DNA from 3 places in the Streptomyces sp. NPDC058796 genome. Region 1 is predicted to be linked to each of the others. Evidence: riboswitches for the same ligand, from Rfam matches in the RefSeq annotation. Region 1 holds a riboswitch; each other region holds the start of a gene.
The links. A riboswitch is a leader RNA that binds a small molecule or an ion and turns the genes downstream of it on or off. The one in region 1 is predicted to bind cyclic di-AMP.
Positions count from the first base shown of each region.

Region 1 (6,182 bases):
GACGCGTGCGCGAGCCACGGCGTCGTCGTCGCCGCGGCGAGCGTGGCGCCGAGCACGGCGAGACCCTCCGTGGCCACGCAGCCCAGGAACACCGCCCCGGGCATCCGGCGCCCCCAGTGCTGTACGACCAGGAAGAGCAGTCCCGGCCACAGCAGTGCCGCCAGCGCCAGCAGCGCCGCCGCCAGGGGCGTCCAGCCGAGCAGCGAGAAGCGGGTGCCGAGCACGGTCGTGGCGGCGACGGCGGTGAGCGCACCCGGCGTCCCCGCCCGTGTCACCCACTGCGCACGCTCGACCAGCAGCAGGTAGACGAAGTTCGCCGCGAGGGTCAGCCAGGCGGCACAGGCCAGGACCAGGGCAATCCGGGACAGGATCTCGTGGCCGGTGAGGTGCAGGCCGACCGACAGGATGCCGGTCGCCATCACCGCGGCACCGGCCGCCGGCGGGCGCTGCGCCCACCAGGCGCGCAGAGGGTAGGGGGAGGCAGGGGAGGCGGGAGAGGCGCCGGACGACATGCCCCCGATGCTAGAGAGCCTCGCGGGTCAGGCCGGTCGCACCACGCTGTGGATCGACCCCTCGCCGTCGTAGTAGACCGACTCCTCGCGGACGTACGCACCCGGCTTCGGGGCGTGGATCATCATGCCGTTGCCGATGTAGAGGCCGACGTGGCTGAGGTCGTCGTAGAAGAAGACCAGGTCACCGGGTTGTGCCTGGGAGACGGGGACGGTCGTGCCGGCGTCCACCTGGTCGTAGGTGGTGCGCGGCAGGGTCACGCCCGCGGCCTTCCAGGCGGCCTGGGTCAGGCCCGAGCAGTCGTAGGAGCCGGGGCCGGTGGCGCCCCAGACGTACGGCTTGCCGATCTGGGCGCGGGCGAAGGCGAGTGCCTTCTCCGCCTTGGTGCCGTAGGAGGCGTCCGGTGCGGAGGGCTCGGTCGTGCCGGTGCCTGAGGAGGTGCCGCCGGACCCGCTCTCCTGCGCCTCCGCCTGTTCCCGTGCCCGCTGCTGCCGCTCCCGTTCCTCCGCCTGCTGCTTCGCGAGTTCGGCGGCCTTGCGGGCGGCCTCCTCCTGCTTCTTCTTCTCGATCGCCGCGAGCCGGGCCTTCTCCTCGGCGGTCAGCTCCGACAGCAGTTCGCGGGCGGTGGCGAGCTTCTTCTGGACGGTGGCCTTCGCCGTCTTCAGGTCGTTCTGCGAATCGGTGAGCGTCTTGAGGCTCTCGGTGGCCTCACGGCGCTTCTTCATCGTCTCGGACTGCTGCGTGACGTAGTCGTCGACCGCGTCCTTCTGGCGGCCGGTGAGCCGGCTCATCAGCTGGTTCTGGTCGAAGTAGTCCTGCGGCGAGTCCGCGAGCAGGAACGTCGCGGTCTGCGGGACCGCGGCGCCCGTACGGTACTGGGCGGAGGCGAAGGACCCCAGCTCCTCGCGTGCCTCGTTGAGCTTCTGGGTGCGCTGGGCGACGTCGTCGAGGAGGTCGTCGACGCGCTTGCGCTGCTTGGCGGTCTTCTCCTTGGCCGCGTTGTACTTCTCGGTCGCCGAACCCGCCTGACGGTAGAGGTCGTCGACCTTCTTCTCGACCTCTTCGAGGCTCGGTCTGCCGTCGTCCGACGGCGTGGCGTTGGCCGACTGGGACAGCAGGGCCACGGAGGTGAGGGCCGCCGTGGCGAGGGCGGGGGTCCGTATGCCTGCGACGCGCGTACCCGTGGGGCGCGGCTTGCGGTGCGACGCCAAGGAGGCGACTCCTTCCAAAGATCCGCCTACCGGGTTAGCTGTCGGGTTCGGGCGGAGTGGTTCCGGAAGGGTTGCCCTACGGCGTGCGCCCCGGCGAGGGCGGTGTGCGCCGATTCACCCCAAGGTTCTCGGTTGGGTCCCCGGCTCCGGGCGCCGTGCGGGCACGCCGGACTCGGCGGAGGCCGCGCGGCCCGGCGAGGTTCGCCGGAGGGGGTCGTGCGGCCTGCCCGCACCGTAGCCAACTCGTGTGGCGGCTGTGAAGGTTGGTGGGTGATATGCCCGATACATTTTCGTGACCTTCGGTGGGAGGATCACTCCAGGTGTGCCGTTCGGTCGCGGGGCGTGTCCGGTGCGGGGGCCACGGCCATTTTCCGGGGCGGGAACCGGTTGTCGGTGGGGCGCCCTAGACTCGGAGAGCGATGAGCAGCCTCTTTGACGACAGCTTCCTGGCGAGCCTCCAGACCCCCCGCGGTCACGAGGAAGAACCTCCGCCGCCGCCCGAGGACGATCACGGACCGGAGCCGGTCCCGCACGATCTGTTCGGCGGGAAGTTCGACGTGCCTCCGGACCGGGACCAGCACTACCGGGACGGCGCCCCCCGCCCCGCCCTGGACCCGGCCGCGCTCCTGGAGGGGCTGAACGAGAACCAGCGCGCCGCCGTCGTCCACTCCGGTTCCCCGCTGCTCATCGTGGCCGGTGCAGGCTCCGGCAAGACGCGCGTGCTCACCCATCGCATCGCCCACCTGCTGGCCGACCGCGGCGTCCACCCCGGCCAGATCCTCGCGATCACCTTCACCAACAAGGCCGCCGGTGAGATGAAGGAGCGCGTCGAGCAGCTCGTCGGCCCGCGGGCGAACGCGATGTGGGTGATGACGTTCCACAGCGCCTGCGTCCGCATTCTGCGCCGCGAGTCGAAGCGGCTCGGCTTCACGTCGTCCTTCTCGATCTACGACGCCGCCGACTCCAAGCGTCTGATGGCCCTGGTCTGCCGCGACCTCGACCTGGACCCCAAGCGCTTCCCGCCCAAGTCCTTCAGCGCCAAGATCTCGAACCTGAAGAACGAGCTGATCGACGAGGAGGACTTCGCCGCCCAGGCCGCCGACGGCTTCGAGAAGACGCTCGCGCAGGCCTACGCCATGTACCAGTCGCGGCTGCGCGAGGCCAACGCCCTCGACTTCGACGACCTGATCATGACGACGGTCAACCTGCTGCGCGCCTTCCCGGACGTCGCCGAGCACTACCGCCGCCGCTTCCGGCACGTCCTGGTCGACGAGTACCAGGACACCAACCACGCCCAGTACGCCCTGGTGCGCGAGCTGGTCGGTACGCCTGCCGAACACCCCGTCGACGTGCCGCCCGAGGCCGAGGTCCCGCCCGCCGAGCTCTGCGTGGTGGGCGACGCCGACCAGTCGATCTACGCTTTCCGCGGCGCCACCATCCGCAACATCCTCCAGTTCGAGGAGGACTACCCGGACGCGACCACGATCCTCCTGGAGCAGAACTACCGCTCCACCCAGACCATCCTCAGCGCCGCCAACGCGGTCATCGAGCGCAACGAGTCCCGCCGCCCCAAGAACCTCTGGACCAACCAGGGCGCCGGCTCGCAGATCACCGGGTACGTCGCCGACACCGAGCACGACGAGGCCCAGTTCGTCGCCGACGAGATAGACCGCCTCACGGACGCGGGCGAGGCCAAGGCCGGCGACGTCGCCGTCTTCTACCGCACCAACGCGCAGTCCCGCGTCTTCGAAGAGGTCTTCATCCGCGTCGGCCTGCCCTACAAGGTCGTCGGCGGCGTCCGCTTCTACGAGCGCAAGGAGGTCCGGGACGTCCTGGCCTACCTGCGGGTGCTGGCCAACCCGGAGGACTCGGTGCCGCTGCGCCGCATCCTCAACGTCCCCAAGCGCGGCATCGGCGACCGCGCCGAGGCGATGATCGACGCCCTCGCCCAGCGCGAGAAGATCAGCTTCCCGCAGGCGCTCAGGCGCGTCGACGAGGCGTACGGCATGGCCGCGCGCTCCGCGAACGCCGTCAAGCGGTTCAACACCCTCATGGAGGATCTCCGCACCGTCGTCGAGTCCGGCGCCGGACCGGCGACCGTGCTGGAGGCGGTCCTCGAGCGCACCGGCTACCTCGCCGAGCTGCAGGCCTCCACGGACCCGCAGGACGAGACCCGCATCGAGAACCTCCAGGAACTCGCGGCGGTCGCCCTGGAGTTCGAGCAGGAGCAGGGAGAGGGCGAGGAGACCGGCACCCTGGCGGACTTCCTGGAGAAGGTCGCCCTCGTCGCTGACTCCGACCAGATCCCCGACGAGGAGGACGGCGACGGCGTCGTCACCCTGATGACCCTGCACACCGCGAAGGGCCTGGAGTTCCCGGTCGTCTTCCTCACCGGCATGGAGGACGGCGTCTTCCCGCACATGCGCGCCCTCGGGCAGGCCAAGGAGCTGGAGGAGGAGCGACGCCTGGCGTACGTCGGCATCACCCGCGCCCGTGAGCGGCTGTACCTGACCCGGTCCACGCTGCGCAGCGCCTGGGGCCAGCCGTCGTACAACCCGCCCTCGCGCTTCCTGGAGGAGATTCCCACCCTCCACCTGGAGTGGAAGCGGACCGGGGCGAACGGTCCGGCGTCCTCCGCGCCGGTCTCCGCGGTGGCCGCCTCTCTGTCGTCGTCCCGCTCCCGCTCGTCGGCGTCGGGCGCCTCCGGCTTCGCCACGCGCCGGTCCGCCGCGGCCGACCAGCCGACGGTGTCGCTGGCCGTGGGCGACCGGGTCACGCACGACCAGTTCGGGCTCGGCACCGTGGTCGGAGTCAAGGGCACGGGCAGCAACGCAGAGGCGACGATCGACTTCGGGGACACCAAGCCGAAGCGGCTGCTGCTGCGGTACGCGCCGGTGGAGAAGCTCTGAGGAGCCTGGTGCGGGGAAAGGGTCCGGGCCGGAGGGCTCGGACCCGCCCGGCGTGCTGAGACGTTACTCCGCTACGTCGGGTTGAGGCCGTGGCTGCGCAGCCAGGAAAGCGGGTCGATGGCCGAACCACCCGAGGGACGCACCTCGAAATGCAGGTGCGGACCGGTCGAGTTGCCCGAGTTGCCGGAGAAGGCGATGGCGTCGCCGGCCTTCACCGTCGTACCGGAGGGCACCTGGTAGCTGGAGAGGTGGCAGTACCAGGTCTCCGTGCCGTCCTTCGCGGTCACGATCATCATGTTGCCGTAAGCGGAGTTGTACTGCGTGCGGACCGTGCCGTCGGTCGCGGCCATCACCGTCGTGCCGTACGACACGGGGAAGTCGATGCCGCTGTGGACGGACATCCAGTTGATGCCGGCCTGGCCGTAGTACGCGCTGAGACCGTGTTGTTCGACGGGGAGTGCGAACTTCGGGCGCAGCCGCTCCTTGCGGGCCGCCTCCTCCGCCGCCCGCCTCTTCTCGGCGGCCTGCTGCGCCTTGAGGTCGATGCGTTCCTGGGTCCGGCTGGCCCGGTCGGCGAAGTCGTCGGCACCGGCGGCGAGGCTGGTGAGCTGGGTGTCCAGCTTGTTGTTGGCGGCCGACGGCTTGACCGGGGCCGCCTTCCCCTCACCCGTGTCCGCGTCCGCCGCGGACGCAGCGGCCTCCGTGCCCTCGTCGCCGCTGAGGCCGCCGACGGAGGCTGCCGCGATGCCCGCGACGCTCATCACGCAGGCCGAGGGTACGGCGATGGTCATCAGTGCCGAGCGCTTGGCGGGCTGGCGGCGGCGGGAACGGGCGCCGCTGCGGGAGCCGGCGCGTGGGGCCGGGATGGGGGCGGCCGGGGTGACGACCTCCTCCTGTTCCTCCAGGAGGGCGGTGACGGTGGGGAGTTCGCCGGTGGCGGCCAACTCGTCGTCGGGTGAGTCGGGGTTCGAGCCGGTCGAGCCGGCCTCATGGGAGGCCGGTGCGGCGTCGGGCGCGGCGTTCTCCGGCGCCTCGGGCGTCTCCGGGGCGGTGCCGGCCGAGTTCCACTGCGTGGCGTCGTAGGCGCCGGTGTCGAACGCGCCGGCGTTGAAGGTGCCGGTCGTGAACGAGCCGGTCTCGAAGGTGCCCGTCTCGAAGGTGCCCGTCTCGAAGGCCTGCGTGCCCCAGTCCCACTGTTGGGTCCGGTCGGCGGGGCTGCCGGACTGGTCCGGCTGGTTCCAGGCGCCCGTGTCCCACTGCCCGGTGGCCTCGGCGTTCGCCGCCTGTGGCTGTACGGAGGCGGGCTGCTGGTACTCGGCCGCCCAGGCGGTGGTGTCGTAGGCGCCGGTGTCGTAGACGGCGTGGTGCTGTGCCGCGTAGGCGTCGTAGCCGGGCGTCTGCCCGCTGCCGGTGGACCACTGGGTGGCGTCGTACGAACCGGTGGTGTCGTAGGTGCCGGTGCCCTGGCCCGGGAGACTGCCGAAGAGAGGGTCCGTGGCGAAGGTCGCCGTGGTGGTGGCGCCGGTGGGAAAACCAGTGGTGCCGTAGTCGC
Region 1 covers NZ_JBHYOP010000002.1:354,830-361,011, forward strand. Annotated here, with positions in the region: gene ACFW47_RS06930 (tellurite resistance/C4-dicarboxylate transporter family protein) at 1-512, opposite strand, end outside; gene ACFW47_RS06935 (NlpC/P60 family protein) at 540-1,721, opposite strand; cyclic di-AMP (ydaO/yuaA leader) riboswitch at 1,728-1,909, opposite strand; gene pcrA (DNA helicase PcrA) at 2,141-4,630, shown strand; gene ACFW47_RS06945 (M23 family metallopeptidase) at 4,702-6,182, opposite strand, start outside.

Region 2 (6,182 bases), on a different contig from region 1:
CCTTCCGGTCCTCGGGGAAGGCCTTGTTCACGGCGTACAGCCGACCGGTGTAGCCCGCGTCCCGGATGTTGCCCAGAATGCTGCGGCCGACCCCGCCCGGCGTGCGGCCGGTGCCGACGACCGCCACCGAGCCCGGCCTCAGCAGCCGCTGCACGGAACGCGCCTCCGCGCGCTGCTCGCGCGCGTACTGCACGGCCAGCGAGCGGCCGGTCGGTTCGAGACCGAACTCCAGGCGGACCACGCCGTCCTCGAAGCTGCGCTTCTGGGTGTACCCGGCGTCCATGAACACCTTGATCATCTTGGTGTTGGCGGGCAGCACCTCGGCGGCGAAGCGACGGATGCCGCGCTCCCGGGCGACGGCGGCGATGTGCTCCAGCAGCGCGGAGGCCACGCCGCGCCCCTGGTGGGCGTCCTGGACGAGGAAGGCGACCTCGGCCTCGTCGGCGGGCGCGGTGGCGGGCGCTCCGCCGGCGCCGATCCGGTCGTAGCGTACGGTGGCGATGAACTCGCCGCCGACGGTGGCCGCGAGTCCCACCCGGTCCACAAAGTCGTGGTGCGTGAAGCGGTGGACGTCCTTGGCGGACAGGCGAGGGTACGGCGCGAAGAAGCGGTAGTACTTCGACTCGTCGGAGACCTGCTCGTAGAAGCTGACCAGGCGCTCGGCGTCATCAACGGTGATGGGGCGGACGCGCGCGGTGCCGCCGTCGCGCAGCACCACGTCGGCCTCCCAGTGGGCGGGATACTCGTGCCGGTCCGACGAGGTCTGCATGGGCCCCAGAGTACGGCTCGCGTACGACAACGGCGCGAGGCAGTCTGTGGAGGACGGAAGGTCGGGCCGAGGCCGCGGTCCGACGATCACGCGGGGCGGCGCGCGGTGCCGTCCCGGCACGCTTCACGATGTGGGAAACTGGTCTAGACAAGACTGGTCTAGACAACACGAAATCTTGAACACCTGAAGGGCAGCATCACATGGCTGAGCGCCGCGTCAACGTCGGCTGGGCCGAGGGCCTCCACGCCCGCCCCGCCTCCATCTTCGTCCGAGCCGCCACGGCCACAGGCGTCCCGGTCACGATCGCCAAGGCCGACGGTTCCCCCGTCAACGCGGCCTCCATGCTGGCCGTCCTCGGCCTCGGCGCCCAGGGCGGCGAGGAGATCGTCCTCGCGTCCGACGCCGAGGGCGCGGACGCCGCCCTGGACCGGCTGGCGAAGCTGGTCTCCGAGGGCCTCGAGGAGCTTCCCGAGACCGTCTGACCGACGGAAAGAGGAAGACCGAACGGCCCGCCCGGAGCACCGGGCGGGCCTTTCTCTTCCCATCCAGGGATCGCGCCACCGCTTTTCGAGGACATTCGGAGGCAACGGAAAACGCCTCCGATGAATACCTCTTGTATACGGGCCGCGTGTTAATACCGCGGGCTCGGCGTGTTTACGGCACGTTGCGAATTCCTCACACCCTCGGTCCGCTCGCCCTCGGGGGCGAACCGCAGTCGGTACGCGGGAGCGGACCGCTCGGTGTGCAGTGCCATGAGCGCCCGCGCGCGCTCGCCGTCCCCCCGGGCCACCGCGTCGGTGATCGCGCCGTGCTCCGCCCAGCAGCCCGCCTGATCAGCCGGCGCCGCCACGGAGTACATCCAGGCGATCTTGCGGCGCAACTGGGTCAGCAGGGATGCCAGGGAGGGACTGCCGGCGGCCTGGGCGAGGGTCTCGTGGAACCATCCGTCCAGTGCGCGCAAGTCCTCGCCGTGGCCCTGCCCGGCGCGTTCCTGACCCAGCCTGACCAGCCCGCGCAGGACCTTGAGGTGGGCCTCGGTGCGGCGCCGGGCGGCCCGTGCGGCACCCAGGGGTTCCAGGAGGGCACGGGTCTCCAGCAGGTCGGCGGCCTCCTGTTCGGTGGGTTCCGCGACGCACGCACCCGCGTGCCGCCGGGTCACCACGAAGCCCTCGGCCTCCAGCGTGCGCAGGGCCTCGCGGACGGGGACGCGGGAGACTCCGTAACGGCGGGCGAGGAGTTCCTCGGTGAGGCGGCCGCCGCGCGCGTGGACACCGGCGACGATGTCGTCCCGGATCGCCGTGCACACCGAGTGCGCCGGAATACGCATGCCCGACCTCCGCCTTAATCCCCGTGAGACGTCGACGATTGACGCGTGTTCGGTGACTCTAGGCCAGGCGGGCGGATATTCCGACGCCGGGTCGGATTTCATGGCCATTTTTTGGACAGCGGTCGTGTTCCGCGACCGCACGCGGAAATGGGAAAGGCCCCGGCTCGGGGAGCCGGGGCCTCTCCAGGACCTTGCCGTCAGCGGTCCGTCGTCAGACGTTGACGCCGTGGGAGCGGAGGTAGGCGACGGGGTCGATGTCCGAGCCGTACTCGGCGCCCGTACGGGCCTCGAAGTGCAGGTGCGGTCCCGTGACGTTGCCGGTGGCACCGGAGAGGCCGATCTGCTGGCCGGCGGAGACCGACTGGCCCACCGAGACGCCGATGGACGACAGATGGCCGTACTGCGTGTACGTGCCGTCGTGCATCTTGATCACGACCTGGTTGCCGTACGCCCCGCCCCAGCCGGCCTCGACGACGGTGCCAACGCCGACGGCGTGCACGGTGGTGCCGGTGGAGGCGTGGAAGTCGATGCCGGTGTGGCTGCCGGAGGACCACAGGGAGCTGCCGGCCCGGTAGGCGGTGGAGACGTACGAGGCGGTGATCGGCGACACGAAGGTGTTGAGTCGCTCGCGTTCGGCCTCCCGCGCGGCGCGCTCCTTGGCCTCGCGCGCCTCCTCGGCCGCTTCGGCGGCCCGCTCCCGCGCGGCCTCCTGGGCCGCCTCACGGGCGGCGGCGAGCTGGGCGGCCTGCTCCTGGGCGGCGGCCTGCGCGTCGATCTCGTCGGCTATGGAGTCGCCGATGGAGACGACCGGGGTGATCCCGGTCTGCTCCGCCTCGGACTCGGCGGCGAGCGCCGGTGCGGCGAGGGTGCCGACGACGCCGGTGGTGGCGAGGGCCGCGACTCCCGCCGCGCGGGCGGTGGTGCGGTGCATCCGGCTGGGACGGCGGTGCTTCCCGGTGGCGCGCGTGAACGCCATGTAGAGGCTGGTCCTTTCCTTCCCTCTCGCCTACCGGGTTAGCTGACGGGTTCGGAGGTGGAAGGTCTCCTACGGACCCCCTCGCTGCACGCGCGGGCGTCCGATTCACCCCAGGGACTGCGATGGGTCCCCGGCTCCCCTGGCTCGCGCCGTACGGGGACTCGGCGATGGCTGTCCGGTGCCGCGGGTGCGGCGTACTGCCTGACGAACAGCCCGGAAGACGCTAAGCGCGGTTGCCTTCAATCCTCAAACGCAACAGGCTTTTTGTAGCGCATGCCACAGGGCAGACAGGCTGTCTCTCCCTCAATTCGGACAAACGGTGGCCCTGGTGACACTCGGGTCACCAGGGCCACCACGCGCGCGCGGCGCTACTCGGCCGACACCACGGTGACTTCACCGATGCCGAGGGCCTCGACGGGCGCCTTGATCTGCGCGGCGTCGCCGACGAGCACCGTCACCAGGCGGTCCACCGGGAAGGCGTTCACGACCGCCGCCGTGGCCTCCACGGTGCCGGTGGCGGCGAGTTGGCGGTAGAGCGCGGCCTGGTAGTCGTCGGGCAGGTGCTGCTCGACCTGGTCGGCCAGCGTGCTCGCCACGGCCGCCGCCGTCTCGTACTTCAGCGGCGCCACACCCACCAGGTTCTGCACGGCGACGTCGCGTTCGGCGTCGGTGAGTCCGCCTTCCGCGAGCGTGCGCAGCACCGTCCACAGGTCCTGCAGCGCGGGGCCGGTGTTGGGGGTGTCGACGGATCCGCTGATGGCGAGCATGGCGGCACCGGTGCCGTCGGGCGCGGAGAGCAGGACCTGCCCGAACGCCCGCACGCCGTAGGTGTAGCCCTTCTCCTCGCGCAGCACGCGGTCCAGGCGGGAGGTGAGGGTGCCGCCGAGGCAGTAGGTGCCGAGCACCTGCGCGGGCCAGACCCGGTCGTGCCGGTCGGCACCGGTGCGGCCGATCAGCAGCTGCGTCTGGACGGCGCCGGGACGGTCCACGATGACGACCCGGCCCCGGTCGTCGGCGGTCACCGGGGGCACGGGGCGCGGTTCGGCGGCGGAACCGGTCCACCCGCCCAGGGTGTCGCCGAGCAGCGCGCCGAGGTCGATGCCGGTGAGGTCGCCGACGACCACCGCGGTGGCCGTGGCGGGACGCACGTGCTTCTCGTAGAAGGCCCGTACGGCGGCGGAGTCGACGTTCGCCACCGTTTCCTCGGTGCCCTGGCGCGGGCGCGACACGCGCGAGCCGGCCGGGAACAGCTCCTTGGAGAGTTCCTTGGCCGCGCGGCGGGCCGGGTTGGCCAGCTCGTGCGGGATCTCGTCGAGCCGGTTGCGGACCAGGCGTTCGACCTCACCGTCCGCGAACGCGGGCGCCCTGAGGGCGTCGGCGAGCAGGCCGAGCGCCTTGGCGAGGCGCGAGGCGGGCACCTCCAGGCTCAGCCGGACGCCGGGGTGGTCGGCGTGGGCGTCGAGGGTGGCGCCGCAACGCTCCAGCTCGGCGGCGAACTCCTCGGCGGAGTGCTTGTCGGTGCCCTCCGAGAAGGCGCGCGCCATGATGGTGGCGACGCCGTCGAGTCCGGCGGGCTCGGCGTCCAGGGGCGCGTCGAGGAGCACCTCCACGGCGACGACCTGCTGGCCGGGCCGGTGGCAGTGCAGCACGGTGAGGCCGTTGTCGAGGCTGCCGCGCTCGGGGGCCGGGAACGCCCACGGCTTGGGCTCGCCGCCCTGCGGCTGGGGGTGGAAGTCCATGGTGGCGAGCTCGGTCACTTGGCCGCCTCCTCGTTCTCGTCGGTGGCGTCGTCCGCGTCGGCGGGGGTCTCGTCGGCGGGGGCGGTGGGCTCGTAGACGAGCACCGCGCGGTTGTCGGGGCGCAGGCGGGCCTTGGCGACCTCCTGGACCTCCTCGGCCGTCACCTCGAGCACCCGCTGCACGGCGGTGAGGGCGAGCTGGGGGTCGCCGAACAGGACGGCGTACCGGCACAGTTCGTCGGCGCGGCCGGCGACGGTGCCCAGGCGGTCCAGCCACTCGCGCTCCAGCTGTGCCTGGGCGCGCTCCATCTCCTCGGCCGTCGGGCCCTCCTCGGCGAACCGGGCGAGCTCCTCGTCGATGGCGGTCTCGATGACCGGCACCTCCACGTCACCGGACGTCTTCACGTCCAGCCATCCCAGGGAGGGCGCTCCGGCGAGCCGCAGCAGGCCGAACCCGGCGGCGACGGCCGTGCGGTCGCGGCGCACCAGCCGGTTGTAGAGGCGGGAGGACTCGCCGCCGCCCAGGACGGTGAGGGCCAGGTCGGCGGCGTCGCACGCGCGCGTGCCGTCCTCCGGCAGGCGGTAGGCCGCCATCAGGGCGCGGGCCGGGACCTCCTCCTCGACGACCTCGCGCAGCTGCTCGCCCATGATGTCGGGCAGCGAGCCGTCGCGCGGGGGCTGCTTGCCGTCGTGCGAGGCGATGGATCCGAAGTACTTCTCGATCCAGGCGAGCGTCTGCTCGGGGTCAATGTCACCGACGACGGACAGCACCGCGTTGTTCGGCGCGTAGTACGTGCGGAAGAACGCCCGCGCGTCCTCCAGGGTCGCCGCGTCGAGGTCGGCCATCGAGCCGATCGGCGTGTGGTGGTAGGGGTGGCCCTCCGGGTAGGCGAGGGCGGTGAGCTTCTCGAAGGCGGTGCCGTAGGGGACGTTGTCGTAGCGCTGGCGGCGCTCGTTCTTGACGACGTCGCGCTGGTTCTCCATGGACTCGTCGTCCAGGGCGGCCAGCAGCGAACCCATGCGGTCGGCCTCCAGCCAGAGGGCGAGCTCCAGCTGGTGGGCGGGCATGGTCTCGAAGTAGTTGGTGCGCTCGAAGCTGGTGGTGCCGTTGAGCGAGCCGCCGGCGCCCTGCACCAGTTCGAAGTGGCCGTTGCCCTTGACCTGGGCGGAGCCCTGGAACATGAGGTGCTCGAAAAGGTGAGCCAGGCCGGTACGTCCCTTGACTTCGTGGCGCGAGCCGACGTCGTACCAGAGGCACACCGCCGCGACCGGGGTCAGGTGGTCCTCGGAGAGCACCACGCGCAGGCCGTTGGCCAGGCGGTGCTCGGTCGCTGTCAGGCCGCCGGAGTCTGCCTGGGCTGTGGCCGTGTGA
Region 2 covers NZ_JBHYOP010000006.1:335,485-341,666, forward strand. Annotated here, with positions in the region: gene ACFW47_RS17870 (GNAT family N-acetyltransferase) at 1-769, opposite strand, end outside; gene ACFW47_RS17875 (HPr family phosphocarrier protein) at 970-1,251, shown strand; gene ACFW47_RS17880 (GntR family transcriptional regulator) at 1,401-2,096, opposite strand; gene ACFW47_RS17885 (M23 family metallopeptidase) at 2,308-3,072, opposite strand; cyclic di-AMP (ydaO/yuaA leader) riboswitch at 3,085-3,249, opposite strand; gene ACFW47_RS17890 (M16 family metallopeptidase) at 3,441-4,829, opposite strand; gene ACFW47_RS17895 (M16 family metallopeptidase) at 4,826-6,182, opposite strand, start outside.
Region 2: it holds a riboswitch for cyclic di-AMP, as region 1 does, so the genes downstream of both, ACFW47_RS17885 (M23 family metallopeptidase) here and ACFW47_RS06935 (NlpC/P60 family protein) in region 1, are expected to answer to the same signal.

Region 3 (6,182 bases), on a different contig from region 1:
GGGGTGAGGCGGCTCATGGTCGAGGGCGGGGGGACCGTGCACAGCCGGCTGCTGCGGCAGGAGCTCGCCGACGAGCTGCAGCTCGTGCTCGCGCCGCTCCTCGTGGGCGACCCGGCCGCGCCCCGGCTGTTCGGGCCCGGCGGGTACCAGAGCGGGCGGCTCAGGCTGGTGGAGGCGCGGCGCATCGAGGACGTCGTACTGACGCGGTACCTGCCGACGGCGCCCGGCACCGGCGACCGGGTCACGGCCGCCGACCGGCACTGGCTGGCGCTCGCCTGCGAGCTGGCCGAGCTGTGCCCGGCGTCGGAGACGGCGTTCAGTGTGGGGGCGGTCGTGGTCGCCGCCGACGGCACGGAGCTGGCGCGGGGGTACTCCAGGGAGCGCGGGGACGCCGTGGTGCACGCGGAGGAGGCCGCGCTGGCCAAGACCGACCCGGACGATCCGCGGCTGGCGACGGCCACCGTGTACTCCAGCCTGGAGCCGTGCGCCCGCCGCGCCTCCCGGCCGGCCCCGTGCGCCCGGCTGATCCTCGACGCGGGGATGCGCCGCGTGGTCACGGCCTGGCGGGAGCCGGACACCTTCGTGCCGGGGGCGGACGGCAGCGGTGTGCTCGTCGGCGGGGGCGCCGCCGTCGTCGTACTGCCGGAGTACGAGGAGCGGGCGAAGGCTCCGAACCGTCACCTGGAGGGGTAGAGAGATACGGATGTGCATTCCGCCCCCGGGATGACGTACAGTGGTGAACACAACGACGCGGGGTGGAGCAGCTCGGTAGCTCGCTGGGCTCATAACCCAGAGGTCGCAGGTTCAAATCCTGTCCCCGCTACTGAAGGCCGAAGGCCGGAATCCGAAAGGGTTCCGGCCTTCGGTGCGTCCGGCGCACACCTCTGCATCCGTGCGTCCGCGCGTTCACCCGCTCGGCCCGCACCGCTCGCCGCCCGCCCCCGCTCCGGGAAGCCTGGAGGACGGGACGGCAAGCGGTGTGGAGTGCGGGGTGGCGGGAGACGAGTGGTGCGGCCAGGTGACGTGGACGACGAGGGGGCGTACGCCAGGGCCGGCGGCCGACTCCCCGGTGATCCCGTGCCCGACCCCGGACTGGGCGGCACCGCCGAGGTACTGCCAGCCGAGGCCGAGCCGCACCGCCGGACCCCGTACGGGCGAGTGCTCGTACGCGCACTGCCCGTCCTGCTGATCGTCGTCGCCGTCCTGTACGACATCTTCACCCCCCGCTACTTCACCGCGGGCCCCCTCTACACGGCCGCGCCCCTGGTCGCCGCCGCGGTCTACTCGCGGCGCGGCACGGTGCTCACGAGTGCCGCCGTGGTCGCCGCCGTCATCGGGCTCCAGCTGAGCAAGGAGGTCATCCACTACGTCGACTCCCTCACGGAGCTGATCACCATCACGACGGTGGCCGCGCTCGCCGTCCTCGTCAACGCCTTCGTGCGCCGCACCGGCGAGCGGCTCGTCTCCGTCCGCGAGATCGCCGAGGCCGCCCAGCGGGCCGTGCTGCCGGAACCCGCCGAGCGGATCGGCGGCTTCGAGATCGCCGCCTGCTACGAGGCGGCGCAGGCCGACGCGTTCATCGGCGGCGACCTGTACGCGGTGCAGGACAGCCCGCGCGGCATCCGGCTCATCGTCGGTGACGTGCGGGGCAAGGGCATGGGCGCGGTCGCCGCCGTCGCCGTGGTGATCGGCGCGTTCCGGGAGGCCGCCGAACAGGAGGCGACGCTGGAGGCGGTGGCCCAGCGGCTGGAGCGTGCGCTGGCCCGCGAGGGCACCCGGCGCGACGGGCTGGACGCCTTCGAGGGTTTCACCACCGCCGTGCTCGCCGAACTCCCGCACGGCGACGGAGTCGTCCGCGTCCTCAACCGGGGGCATCCGCCACCGCTGCTGCTCTACGCCGACGGCACCCTGCGCCTCCTGCCCGCCCGGGAGTCGGCGCTGCCGCTCGGGATGGGGGAACTCGGCGTGTGGCCCGACCGGGCGGAGGAGGCCCCGTTCCCCGGCGGGGCCACGCTGCTGCTGTACACCGACGGACTGTCGGAGGCCCGCGACGACCGGGGCGAGTTCTACGACCCGCACGAGCGGCTGGCCGGCTGCGTCTTCCGGCACCCGGAAGAACTGCTCGGCACCCTCGCCGAGGACGTGCGCAGGCACTCCGGGGGCGGCATGGCCGACGACATGGCTCTGCTCGCCGTGCGACGACCCTGATCACGGCCCGTGATGGAGCGAGCGCCCTCCGCATAACAACTGACACACCATCAGGTGTGGTGCTTGCGGGAAGTGGTGCCGAAGGGGCGCTGAAGGGGGGTCAACTCGCCCGGATTTCATCGCCCGTGAGGCGTGTGTCCACCCGGGTCTCCTTAATGATCAAGCGGAACGGCTTGGAATCAGAGGCCCCCGTCTATTAACGTTCGATAACGCAGCGCGGTCGTCCCAGCCGTCACAGAAGGCGGCTCCGTGCGCACGCGCCGAATCCCGCAAGGGAACCGGGGAACCACCACTTGGGGTGAATCGGGCGTATGACGCCGTGCCAGGCACGGCGGATATACGCGCGTAGGAGACCTTCCTGCTCCGAACCCGTCAGCTAACCCGGTAGGCGAAAGGAAGGAAAGGAGTACGCCCACGTGGCGTCCAACCGGCCTGCCCCCGAGGCCCCGTCCGTGCCCAGCGGGCACGACACCGACACCTTCGGCTACGACGTCCACCGCGCCGAAGAGGGCCCCTGGGAGGAGTGGAACCCCACCGCGGAGTCCATCCGCCCCGTGCGCGGCCGGCACCGCGTCGCCAAGCAGCGCGGCGGCCTCGCCCGCAGCTCCACCGTCCTGGGCGTCGGTGTCATAGCCGCCGTCGGCGCGGGCGGCATGGCCAGCGCGCAGACCGGCAAGCCGCCGGTGTCCATCTCCATGCCGGACCTGCCGAACGTCGGCTCGCTCATCACCGACGAGGAGCCCGAGCCCGAGGGTTCCGCCACCCCGCTCAGCGGCATCGCCGCCGCCTCCGCCGGCACCGGCGAGGAGAGCACCGCCGACGCCGGCGAGTCGCTGCGCGCGCGGATCATGGCGCAGGCCGAGCAGCAGCAGGCCCAGGTCGAGAGCAAGGCCGCCGCCGAGGCCGCGGCCGCCGCCGAGAAGAAGGCCGCGGAAGCCGCCGCCAAGGCGGCTGAGGAGGCCGAGGCCAAGGCCGCCGCCGCCAAGAAGAAGGCCGAGGAGGAAGCCGCGAAGAAGGCCGAGGCCGAGCGGCTCGCGAAGCTGGCCAAGCAGTACACGCTGCCCACCTCCTCGTACACGATCTCCTCCACCTTCGGGCAGGCGGGCCCCTACTGGTCCTCCGGCCACCACACCGGACTCGACTTCGCCGCCCCCACGGGCACGCTGCTCAAGGCGGTGCACAGCGGCACGATCACGTCGGCCGGCTGGGACGGGTCGTACGGCTACAAGACCGTGCTCACCCTCGACGACGGCACCGAGATCTGGTACGCCCACCAGTCCTCGATCAACGTCAGCGTCGGCCAGAAGGTCACCACCGGCGACGTCATCGGCCGCGTCGGTGCCACCGGCAACGTCACCGGCGCCCACCTCCACATGGAAGTCCACACGGCCGGCGGCGGCAGCCTCGACCCGATGGCATGGCTGCAGAGCAAGGGCCTCACGCCCTGAACCACTCCGCACACGCCGATCGTCACTCCTGATCCCCGGCGGTCCTGACGGCGACCCCCCGACGTCAGGGCTGCCGGTTTGCGGGATCTTTGCCCCGCTGCCGGAATCCCGGGGACCGTCGGGCTCGTTGACGCGCTACATGACTTCTCTGCGCAAGCTCGGCTCCTCCGACCTGGAGGTCTTCCCCCTCGCCCTCGGCGGCAACGTCTTCGGCTGGACCGCCGACCAGGACACCTCCTTCGCCGTCCTCGACGCCTACACCGCGGCGGGCGGCAACTTCGTCGACACCGCCGACTCCTACTCCGCGTGGGTCGACGGCAACAGCGGCGGTGAGTCCGAGACCGTCCTCGGCCGGTGGTTCGCGGCCCGCGGCAACCGTGACGACGTCGTCCTCGCCACCAAGGTCAGCCAGCACCCCGAGTACCCGGGACTGAGCGCCGCGAACATCAAGGCGGCCGCCGACGCCTCGCTGCGCCGCCTGGGCACCGACCACATCGACCTCTACTACACCCACTTCGACAAGCCCGAGGTGCCGGTCGAGGAGATCATCGGCGCGCTCGACGAACTGGTGCGGGCGGGCAAGGTGCGGCACATCGCCGCCTCCAACATCTCCGCCGAGCGGCTCGCCGCCTCCCTGGACTTCTCCGACCGCGAGGGCCTCGCCCGGTACGTGGCACTCCAGCCCCACTACAACCTGGTCTCGCGCGACACCTACGAGGGCGGACTGCGCGACCTCGCCGAGCGGGCCGGGCTGGCCGCCGTTCCCTACTACGCCCTGGCGTCCGGATTCCTCACCGGGAAGTACCGGCCCGGCGCGAGGGTCGACAGTCCGCGCGCGGGCGGCGCCGCCAAGCACCTGGAGAGCGAGCGCGGGCAGCGGGTCCTCGCGGTCCTGGACGAGATCGCCGAGACCCACTCCGCGCCCGTCGCCACGGTCGCCCTGGCCTGGCTGGCCGCACAGCCGACGGTGGCCGCGCCGATCGCGTCCGCGCGCACGGTGGAGCAGCTGCCGGCGCTGCTGGAGGCGGCGGAGCTGACCCTGACGGAGGACGAGACCCGGCGGCTGACGGAGGCGTCGGCCTGAGGCAGGCTACGGCCGGTGGGGGTGGGGCTGGGAGTACGGCGCGTACGGGTACGGGGGCCGGGCGGGCATGGGGTACGGCGTCGGGGCGGGGGCCGGGGCCGCCGCGAGGGCCGGAGCCCAGGGGCCCGCATGTCCGTACGTGGTGCAACCGATGTGGGCGCCGTACATCCCGGGCGCTCCGGGCACTCCGTATCCGGGCACCCCGTATCCGGGCCAGGGGGCGACGGGCGGGGGAGCCGTGGCGCGGGCCGCGTGGTCCAGCGCCGGGCGCGCCACCTCGCGGCGTTGCCACAGGGCGCCCAGCAGTTCCCGTTCCCGTACGGCGAAGTCGGCGCCCGCGCGGCCCTTTCGCCCCCGCTGTCGCAGGAACGCCAGCGAGGTCGCGTACGCCTCGTACTGCGCCACCGCCCGAGCGGCCGGTTTCCCGGCGTGCCGGCGGGCGTACTGCCGGGCGAGGCGGCGGGCGTGCATCGAGCCGAGCGCGTACGGCTCCGCCGGGGCCAGCCAGCCGGCCAGTACGTACGCGGGCAGCTCGTCGCGCACGGTGCGCAGTTCGCGCTGGCGGGTCCAGATCACCAGCCAGGTCAGCAGGCCGAAGCAGGGCACCATGAACGCCCCGTACACGGCGAAGAAGCCGTACTCGCCGAACGCGGCCGAACCGTTCCACAGCGCGTGCATGCCCATCGCGAGCAGCAGACCGGCCAGCGGGAGCAGGGCGCGGCGCAGGCGGTGCCGGCCGGTGGAGAGGGCGGCGATGCCGAAGCCGATGCCGGTGAGCACGGTGAACAGCGGGTGGGCGAAGGGCGACATCACGACGCGGACGAAGAAGGTCGCGGCGGTGACGGAGGCGAAGCCGCTGTCGCCGGTGAGCTGGTCGGTGCCGAAGGCGTTGCCCAGGTAGAGGATGTTCTCGGTGAAGGCGAAGCCGGTGGCGGTGACGCCGGCGACGACCACGCCGTCGACGATGCCGGTGAAGTCCCGCCTGCGGAAGAGGAAGACCAGGAGGACGGCGGCGGCCTTGGCGGACTCCTCGACGACGGGCGCTATGACCGTGGCGCCCAGGGTGTCGGCCCCGGCCGGGTCGGCGGTCGCCGTGGCGATCCATCTCGTCGCGAAGCTGTTGGCGATGATCGCTATCAGAGCGGCGGCGCAGGCGCCCCAGGCGAAGCAGAACAGCAGGTTCCGCCAGGGTCCGGGCTCGACCCGGTCCAGCCAGCGGAACGCGGCTATGAGCAGCGGCACGGGCAGCACCGCGAGGCCGAGTCCGACCAGGAAGCCGTGGGTGCCGGTCTGTTCTCGCACCAGGGCCAGGATCACCAGGCCGGATATCGCCAGCAACGTGGCCACTGCCCCGTAGCGCACCCAGGCGCGCTGCCACCAGTGCGGGCGCGGCGGATTCGTCGGATACGGGGGACAGGTGGCCACGGCATGGACCCTAACCG
Region 3 covers NZ_JBHYOP010000003.1:16,200-22,381, reverse strand. Annotated here, with positions in the region: gene ACFW47_RS08710 (dihydrofolate reductase family protein) at 1-693, shown strand, start outside; tRNA gene ACFW47_RS08705 (tRNA-Met) at 750-823, shown strand; gene ACFW47_RS08700 (PP2C family protein-serine/threonine phosphatase) at 1,024-2,208, shown strand; cyclic di-AMP (ydaO/yuaA leader) riboswitch at 2,457-2,613, shown strand; gene ACFW47_RS08695 (M23 family metallopeptidase) at 2,625-3,656, shown strand; gene ACFW47_RS08690 (aldo/keto reductase) at 3,796-4,740, shown strand; gene ACFW47_RS08685 (PrsW family intramembrane metalloprotease) at 4,747-6,165, opposite strand.
Region 3: it holds a riboswitch for cyclic di-AMP, as region 1 does, so the genes downstream of both, ACFW47_RS08695 (M23 family metallopeptidase) here and ACFW47_RS06935 (NlpC/P60 family protein) in region 1, are expected to answer to the same signal.